Regions from separate parts of the Neptuniibacter marinus genome, predicted to be linked through region 2. Evidence: predicted binding sites of a transcription regulator. Region 2 holds the regulator's gene; the other holds the start of a gene.
The links. Region 2 encodes FNR, which switches genes on or off when oxygen is low (the NO sensors DNR and NnrR bind a similar motif). Its sites were predicted from a motif close to TTGATNTANATCAA; they were not measured.
Positions count from the first base shown of each region.

Region 1 (4,192 bases), 840 kb from region 2:
TCGCGGCGGATAAGGTCTGTAATTACCTCTTCATGCGTAGGGCCTACGCAAAATTCGCGATTATGGCGATCTTTAACCCGCAACAGTTCTGGGCCGTACATCTCCCAACGACCGGATTCCTGCCAAAGCTCAGCCGGTTGGATCGCGGGCATTAAAACTTCTAGTGCACCTGATTTATCCATCTCTTCTCGCACGATCCTTTCTACTTTACGAAGGGCTCGTAGACCTAGTGGTAGCCAGCTGTATAAGCCTGAAGCAGCTTTGCGAATCATGCCTGCGCGTAACATTAGCTGATGGCTAACAACTTCTGCGTCAGATGGAGTTTCCTTAACCGTGGAAATGAGATATTGGCTTGTGCGCATATTATTACTCAATCGAAGAATTCATTAACAAAACGGGGCACATTGTAGGTGCCAGTGCTTGAACTGCCAAGTAAAAATGAAAGTTATGAAGCTGCTTGAGTTAAAGTGACTTCTCGTTGCGGGAATGGAATAACTATTTTGCTTTCTTGTAATGCATTGTATACGGCTAAGTTAACTTGGTATTGAACCTCAAAATAGCGTTCAGTAGGCACCCAATAACGATAACCAATATTGATAGATGAGTCGGCAAAAGCCTCGACGCCTACTTGAGGCGCTGGGGTTGTTGGAATCTCAACAAATTGCGAAAGGGCGTGATTAATTACGTTAATTGCTTCTTCAGGTTTGCACTGATAACTGATGCCAACGCTAGACTCGACAATTTTATATTGGAATGAATTAATGATAACTTCACCTACAATATGTTTGTTGGGGATAGTTATCATCTCTCCATCTTCTGTGTCAAGGATGGTGTAAGCTAAGCGTATCTCTTTAACTATGCCGGATATATTATTGATATTTATGGTATTTCCAACAACAAAAGGGCGGGTTATTATGATGGTAAAGCCTGCGCCATAGTTGGAGAAAACCCCTTGTAATGCTAAGCCTAAACTTAATGAAATAGCACCTATAGCGGCCACGAAAGGGGCAACACTAATACCAAATTTTCCTAAGCAAACAATAAGCACCATTGCGATAATAAAGAGCTTAACGCAGCTAGAAATAAAGAGGCTTAAAGTGACATCAACATTTTTCTTTTCACATAGTCTTAAGACAATTTTTGCTATCCAGCGGGCAACGATGAGGCCCAATAGGAAAATAATAATGGCGCCAATTACTTGGAAGCTATAGTTGACGAAAAATTCGATAACCATATTACTAAGCTTGGTAATTGTTTCTAACTCATTTTGAAGTTCTTGCTCCATTACTAGCCTCTGCGGAAAAATGATTAAGCGGTGATTCTTTCTGAATCTTCGATAAAAGCAAAGAGTTCTGCAAGTTGTTTTTCGTTAAAAACAGGAATGCCGTTTCTTAAGAGTTCAGCCGCTGCCACACCTGCACCATCAGTTAAAGTGTTTGTGAAGTTACCATCATAGATTTGATTATTGCCACAGGAGGGGCTTTTGGCCTTCATTAAGGCACAAACTACGCCTTCACGTCTGGCTATCTCGAGGGTTTTTTCCGCACCACTTAAATACTGCGGCGTAACATCTTTCCCCTCTTTTGTAGTGATAAGTATCGGGAATTTACACTGGGTTTCAGCAGGAGGGCGTGGTGTTGCTAATCCACCTGATATTTCGGGGCAGATAGGTACTAAACGTCCCTCTTCTTGCCAGCGCTGTAGATTCGGGTGATTAATTAGGTGATGGCCACCATCGAAGCGAACTTTTTCTCCGAGCATGCAGGCACTAATTAGTATTCGTTTCATATCCGTATTTCTTGTTGTTATTTTTTTTCGCACATTTTACGGAACAGTAAAAACTTATCAATGAACTAAAGTATGAATTACAGGTTTGATTTAGGTCAGTTAGCACTAAGAAATGAAACTGTCTTTAGGGAGTGTTTTTTGATGCGAAGAAAAGGGAAGTGAGGGAGCGCCTGTTTCAGAATAGAAAAAACGATAAGCACCATTTTATAAAGAAAGTGGTGCTTAATCGTATAGGTGAATTTAAGCTTCGCGTTTATCAACCATAAATGTGGCGCTACCGGTCGCAACTATTTTGTCGCCTACATAAACTTCTGTTTTGCATTTTACTCGTTTACGGCGCATATCAATTTCTTCAACGGTGAGGAGAGCATTAGCTGTATCACCAATGAAAACAGGTGCTTTAAATTTGATCTGTTGATCAATGTAAATGGCGCCAGGTCCTGGTAATTTTGTACCCGCTACAGTAGAGATAAGCGCTGCGCTAAACATACCGTGAACAATGCGTTTGCCAAACATGGTTGTTTTTGCGTATTCATCGTTTATATGTACTGGATTTGTATCGCCAGATATTCCTGCAAACAGACAAACATCGGCGTCGGTGATAGTTTTGGCAAATGAAGCGTTCATTCCTACTTCAAGGTCTTCTAAGTAATAACCATGTAAATCAGACATCGGGTAATTCCTTAAATAAGCGTCAATAATAGTGTGATGATAACGAATATTACGGATGAATGGCTAATAGAAAACAGCAGAGGTAACAATTCGATAGAATTGGCGTATCTGCTGACCGACTATGGTTATAAACATTAAATATTACAATCTAGGTGTTTTTGTTGGTTTTTGAGCCCTGATATGACGCTGTAAATTTTGCGCTATTTCATGTATCTTACGAATCAACTTTATTTACTGGATTTGAGACCCGTTTACGCATGATTATCAAACCAAAAATTCGCGGTTTTATTTGTACTACTACACACCCCGAGGGCTGTGCAGCCAATGTTCGTGAACAAATTGCCTATACCAAAAGTAAAGGTAAAATTGTTAACGGACCTAAACGTGTTCTCGTTATTGGTGCATCAAGTGGCTATGGCCTTTCATCACGTATCGCTGCGGCGTTTGGCTCAGATGCGGCGACAATAGGTGTTTTCTTTGAAAAGCCTGGCACAGAACGTAAGACGGGTACAGCGGGTTGGTATAACTCCGCGGCATTTGATGCAGAAGCGAAAGCGGCTGGTTTATATTCAAAAAGTTTGAATGGTGATGCTTTTTCCCATGAAGCAAAAGCCAAAACAATCGAATTGATTAAAGAGGAGATGAAGCAAGTTGACTTAGTTGTTTATTCTCTTGCTTCGCCAGTGCGAAAAATGCCTGATACAGGAGAGGTTGTTCGCTCCTGTTTGAAACCTATTGGTAAGCCTTATCAGTCCACGGCCATTGATACTAATAAAGATGCCATTATCAGTGCTGAAGTTGAACCTGCCACGCAGGAAGAGATCGACGCGACCGTTACTGTTATGGGTGGTGAAGATTGGGAATTGTGGATTAATGCACTTGAAGAAGCCGACGTCTTGGCTGAGGGCTGTAAGTCTGTTGCGTATTCCTATATCGGCTCCGATATTACATGGCCGATCTATTGGGATGGTGCTTTAGGTAAAGCTAAGCAAGATCTTGATCGGGCAGCGTCTGCAATTGATGCTAAGCTCAAAGTTAACGGCGGACAGGGGAATATTGGTGTTCTTAAATCGGTCGTTACTCAAGCGAGTTCAGCCATTCCTGTTATGCCGTTATATTTGGCTATGTGCTTCAAAGTGATGCGCGAGAAAGGTTTGCATGAAGGCTGTATGGAACAGGTTCAGCGTTTGTTTGCTACGGGCCTTTACGGTGAATCGGTTGTGATGGATGAGAGTAACCGTTTCCGCATGGATGATTGGGAGCTTAAGGATGAAGTTCAAAATGCCTGCCGCGAAATCTGGCCACAAGTTACCACAGAAAATCTGTTCGATTTGACTGATTATCAGCTTTATAAAGATGAATTTCTGAAATTATTTGGCTTTGGCATTGAAGGTATCAATTATGATCTTGATGTCTCTCCGCTTGTGGACTTTGATGTAAGCGATATATAGTTAACGGTTTATTTGCCAGATAGTAGCGGTATGCTACTATCTGGTGTATCTAGGGATTTTATATATCCTTTCTAATCCTGTTTTTTTACTTCAAACGGAATTGAAGAATGCGCTTTATACCTGTAACGCTACTGTCTGTAGTTTCCCTTTTTATTCTTTCTGGGTGTCTATCACATCCTTCTATGTATAAAGCTGATGGCGCGTTTCTCATCATCGATGCGCAGCCGTTATCGCACCTGCCAGAGTCTGCGAAAGTTGAGGTTGCATTAATTTACAATGAT
Region 1 is NZ_OZ245004.1:1,849,518-1,853,709, forward strand. It holds gene ACOQOE_RS08565 (proline--tRNA ligase) at 1-362, opposite strand, end outside; gene ACOQOE_RS08570 (mechanosensitive ion channel family protein) at 446-1,285, opposite strand; gene ACOQOE_RS08575 (DUF523 domain-containing protein) at 1,309-1,788, opposite strand; gene ACOQOE_RS08580 (MaoC family dehydratase) at 2,029-2,460, opposite strand; gene fabV (enoyl-ACP reductase FabV) at 2,718-3,911, shown strand; gene ACOQOE_RS08590 (META domain-containing protein) at 4,019-4,192, shown strand, end outside.
Region 1: the regulator FNR is predicted to act here: its motif matches at 1,874-1,887, upstream of ACOQOE_RS08575 (DUF523 domain-containing protein).

Region 2 (4,192 bases):
TCATAGCATTTTATATGACGATGACGAAGCACTGATTCCCGATGACGCCAAAGTAAAAAAACCTTCCCCTAAGGATAAGGATGACTGAAGCACTCTCACTACCAACCGCATTTTTGCTAGGTTTACTCGGCGGTACACATTGCCTTGGTATGTGCGGTGGTATTGCGACAACAGTTTCCCTTAGCAGCCCAAATGGTATGAAAGGCTTTGGCTTATTACTGGGTTACAACAGCGGGCGAATTACCAGCTACGCTATAGCGGGGGCATTACTCGGCAGTGTAAGTTGGTTAATTGAAAATCCAAGCATACAACTCGCATTACGAATATTTGCAGGTTTAATGTTAGTCAGCATGGGACTTTATATAGCACAATGGTGGCAAGGTCTGACCAAGGTTGAGCATTTTGGCTCCTATCTCTGGAAAAAAATCAGCCCTTTTGCACGCCACTTTTTACCCGTTAAAACATTACGCCAAGCACTCATGCTCGGCGTACTTTGGGGCTGGCTACCTTGCGGTCTCGTTTATAGCACACTCATATGGGCATCCGCCGCTGCGGACTGGACCTTAAGCGCACAATTAATGATCGCTTTTGGATTAGGCACCCTGCCCACTATGCTTTTAACTGGTGTTTTAGCACAGCAAGTAAAAACAGTTTTACAACGAAAACTAACAAAACACCTCTCTGGTAGCCTGATTATACTGATGGGACTCTACACGATCCCTTGGCAAGGCATACTGAATTAGCCATAGAGTTAAACCAAGCTTAGTTACTAATAGATTATTTACTGTCAGTGATGGCAGCATTTGAGATAACGAGGGAAAAATTCGTGGATAGCAACCTGATAAAATGGGACTTAGATCTAATCAAGCGATATGACCTTTCGGGTCCACGCTATACATCTTACCCGACAGCCGTTCAGTTCGATCCTGAACTATCTTCCTCGGATTTGGTGACAACGGGACAAAACTCTGCCGACTTAAATGCGCCACTCTCTCTCTATGTACACATTCCATTTTGTGCGCACGTTTGCTACTACTGTGCCTGCAATAAGGTCATTACACGAAATCGTAAGAAAGCACAGCCCTATTTGGATACCCTGTATAAAGAGATGGCTCAGCTTTCCAAATGGTATAATAATGACCGTCAGGTCACTCAGCTTCACTGGGGCGGCGGTACGCCTACTTTCATTAGCCATGAGCAGATGAGAGAGTTAATGCAGCAGATGCGGGCTAATTTTAATCTACTAGATGATGACTCCGGCGATTACTCTATTGAGATAGATCCAAGAGAAGCCACTGAAGAAACAATCCAAGTATTAAGAGAGATCGGTTTTAATCGCATTAGCTTAGGCTTACAAGATATAGACCCTAAGGTGCAAGAAGCTGTTAACCGTGTGCAATCGGTTGAACAAACCTCTGCCATTTTAGAAGAAGCTCGCCGCCAAGGCTTCCGCTCACTTAACCTTGATCTTATTTATGGCCTACCCTATCAAACATTTGATGGCTTTAACGAGACATTAGATACTGTTATTGAGATGAACCCAGATCGGCTCTCTGTATTTAATTATGCTCATTTGCCCGATCGTTTTAGGCCACAGCGTCATATTGATGAATCCACTTTACCAAGTCCTGAAACAAAACTTGCGATTCTCGAATCTACCATTAGCAAACTATTAGCAGCTGGCTATGTCTATATAGGCATGGATCACTTTGCTAAACCTGATGATGAATTAGCTATTGCGCAAAACACGGGAAAACTACACAGAAATTTCCAAGGCTACACAACACATTCTGAATGTGACCTCGTTGCCATGGGTGTATCTGCCATTAGTCAAATTGGTTCTGTGTACTATCAAAACCAGCATGAGATGCAAGCTTATACAGATGCAGTAGAAAGCGAAAAGCATGCAATTAAACGCGGCGTAAGCTTAACCCCAGATGACATTATACGCCGCCATGTCATCACTCATCTTATTTGCCATTTCGAATTAGAAAAAGCACCAATAGAGCAGCGCTTCGGTATCCAATTCGATCAGTACTTTGCTGATGCCCAACAAGAGCTAAGCGCTTTTACCTCCGATGGTCTCATTCAAATGGACACAAAACGCATTACCGTATCACCCGCCGGTCGGTTACTAATTCGTAGAATATGTATGGCTTTTGATGCTTATATACCAAAAGACATTAGCTCACAGCGATTCTCACGGATTATTTAACTTCCCGTATTTACAGAAATATTACATAATCAAAATGTAGCCACTCGATTATAACGACAACAGGAATGTATTATGAGTGATAACAAGACAAACGAAGGGAAGCTGCGTAGTTTGCAGCAGGTTAGCTGTAACACTTGTAGTCTTAGCTCATTATGTCTCCCCGTTTCGCTTAATATGACAGAGATGGAACGGTTAGATAGAATTATCGATAAAAGTCGACCATTAAAAAAAGGTGATCACCTATTTAACCAAGGTTCTGAGTTCACTGACGTGTATGCGATTCGAGCAGGAACCGTCAAAACCTACACCATCACAAATGAAGGTGAGGAACAGATCACTGGGTTCTATTTTCCAGGCGAATTGGTTGGCATGAGCGGATTTGATAGCAACGAATACCCTGTCTCGGCAAAAGTACTAGAGACAACAACCGTTTGCGAAATTCCATTTGAACGCCTCGATGATCTGTCGGGGCAACTACCGGAACTACGCCGCCAACTCTTACGCACTATGAGCAAAGAGATTCGCGAAGAACAACAAATGATGCTTCTTTTATCAAAGAAAAATGCAGAAGAGCGTGTAGCAACATTTTTGGTAAAAATTTCGCAACGCTTTAAAGCTCGCGGCTATTCTGAAACTAGCTTCCGCCTGTCCATGTCGCGTAATGAGATTGGTAATTACTTAGGCTTAGCCGTCGAAACTGTCAGCCGTATTTTCACACGTTTCCAGAAAGCCAATTTACTGCGCGTTGAAGGCAAAGAAGTTCATATAGAAGATATAGAACAACTCTACAGATTATCTGGAGAGGTTATAGAAAGCGATACCGCTGAACCAGTAAGTGCGCAATGTGGTAAAAATGGTCACTGCTGAGTCATATAATATATAAAACAAAAGAGCACCGGCATATTGACTACCGGTGCTCGTCAGTCGCACAAAAAGTAGCCATCTCAATGTGTAACCCAACGGGTTCATTAGAGCTTTACCTCCCCTAAAATGCATTGAGCCAAATCAACAAGCTGTTTCCAAGGAGTTTTTAATGTCATACGACGAATGTTATGTGAAGTCAGTTATTCGAACCATCCCTGACTGGCCTGAACCTGGCGTACAGTTCCGTGACATAACCCCCCTGTTTAAAGATCCAAAAGCATTACGCATGATCTCTGACGCTTTTATTCAGCGTTATGTTGATAGTGATATTACTCATATCGCCTGCATTGATGCCAGAGGCTTTTTGATCGGCTCTATTATCTCCTACCATCTAAATATTCCCTTAGTTCTCGTCCGTAAAAAAGGGAAGCTTCCAGGCCAAACAATCGAACAAGAATATAAGCTGGAATATGGCACAGCGACAGTTGAAATGCAGGTTGATGCAGTTACTTCTGGAGACAAAGTTTTAGTTTTTGACGATTTAATCGCTACAGGCGGAACAATACTTGCGGCCTGCAGCATTATCAAAAAATTGGGAGCATCAGTATCAGAAGCCGCTGCACTTATTGACCTACCCGACCTTCAAGGTTCCAGTAAAATCCAAGATGCCGGCGTCCCAGTACATACGCTTCTAGCCTACGAAGGCCTTTAAACACTACAAGTGACCTCTAATAGAACACTGAAACGGCTTGCATATTTCTTTTAAGAATATCATTATAACTTAATTGATGAACAAGCTGTTTAGGTATTTCTATGCTCCGTATTATTATCGCCCTATTCCTTGCTAGCAGCCTTCTTAACTCCAGCAACCTATATGCAGAAGAGATCACACTAAAATATAAGCATCTCGACTTAAATGCCAACCTGTACCTGACAGAAGAGAACGGTTTTAACAATATACTTCTCATCACCCACGGCACACTCGCCCACAATGGCATGGAGATCATTGCCACATGGCAAGAGCTACTGGCTGATGAAGGCATGAGTAGCCTAGCTATCAATTTAAGTTTAGGTCTTGATAATCGGCATGGTATGTACGACTGTAAAACGCCC
Region 2 is NZ_OZ245004.1:2,690,173-2,694,364, forward strand. It holds gene ccoS (cbb3-type cytochrome oxidase assembly protein CcoS) at 1-88, shown strand, start outside; gene ACOQOE_RS12720 (sulfite exporter TauE/SafE family protein) at 81-743, shown strand; gene hemN (oxygen-independent coproporphyrinogen III oxidase) at 827-2,215, shown strand; gene fnr (fumarate/nitrate reduction transcriptional regulator Fnr) at 2,288-3,082, shown strand; gene ACOQOE_RS12735 (adenine phosphoribosyltransferase) at 3,249-3,791, shown strand; gene ACOQOE_RS12740 (alpha/beta hydrolase) at 3,893-4,192, shown strand, end outside.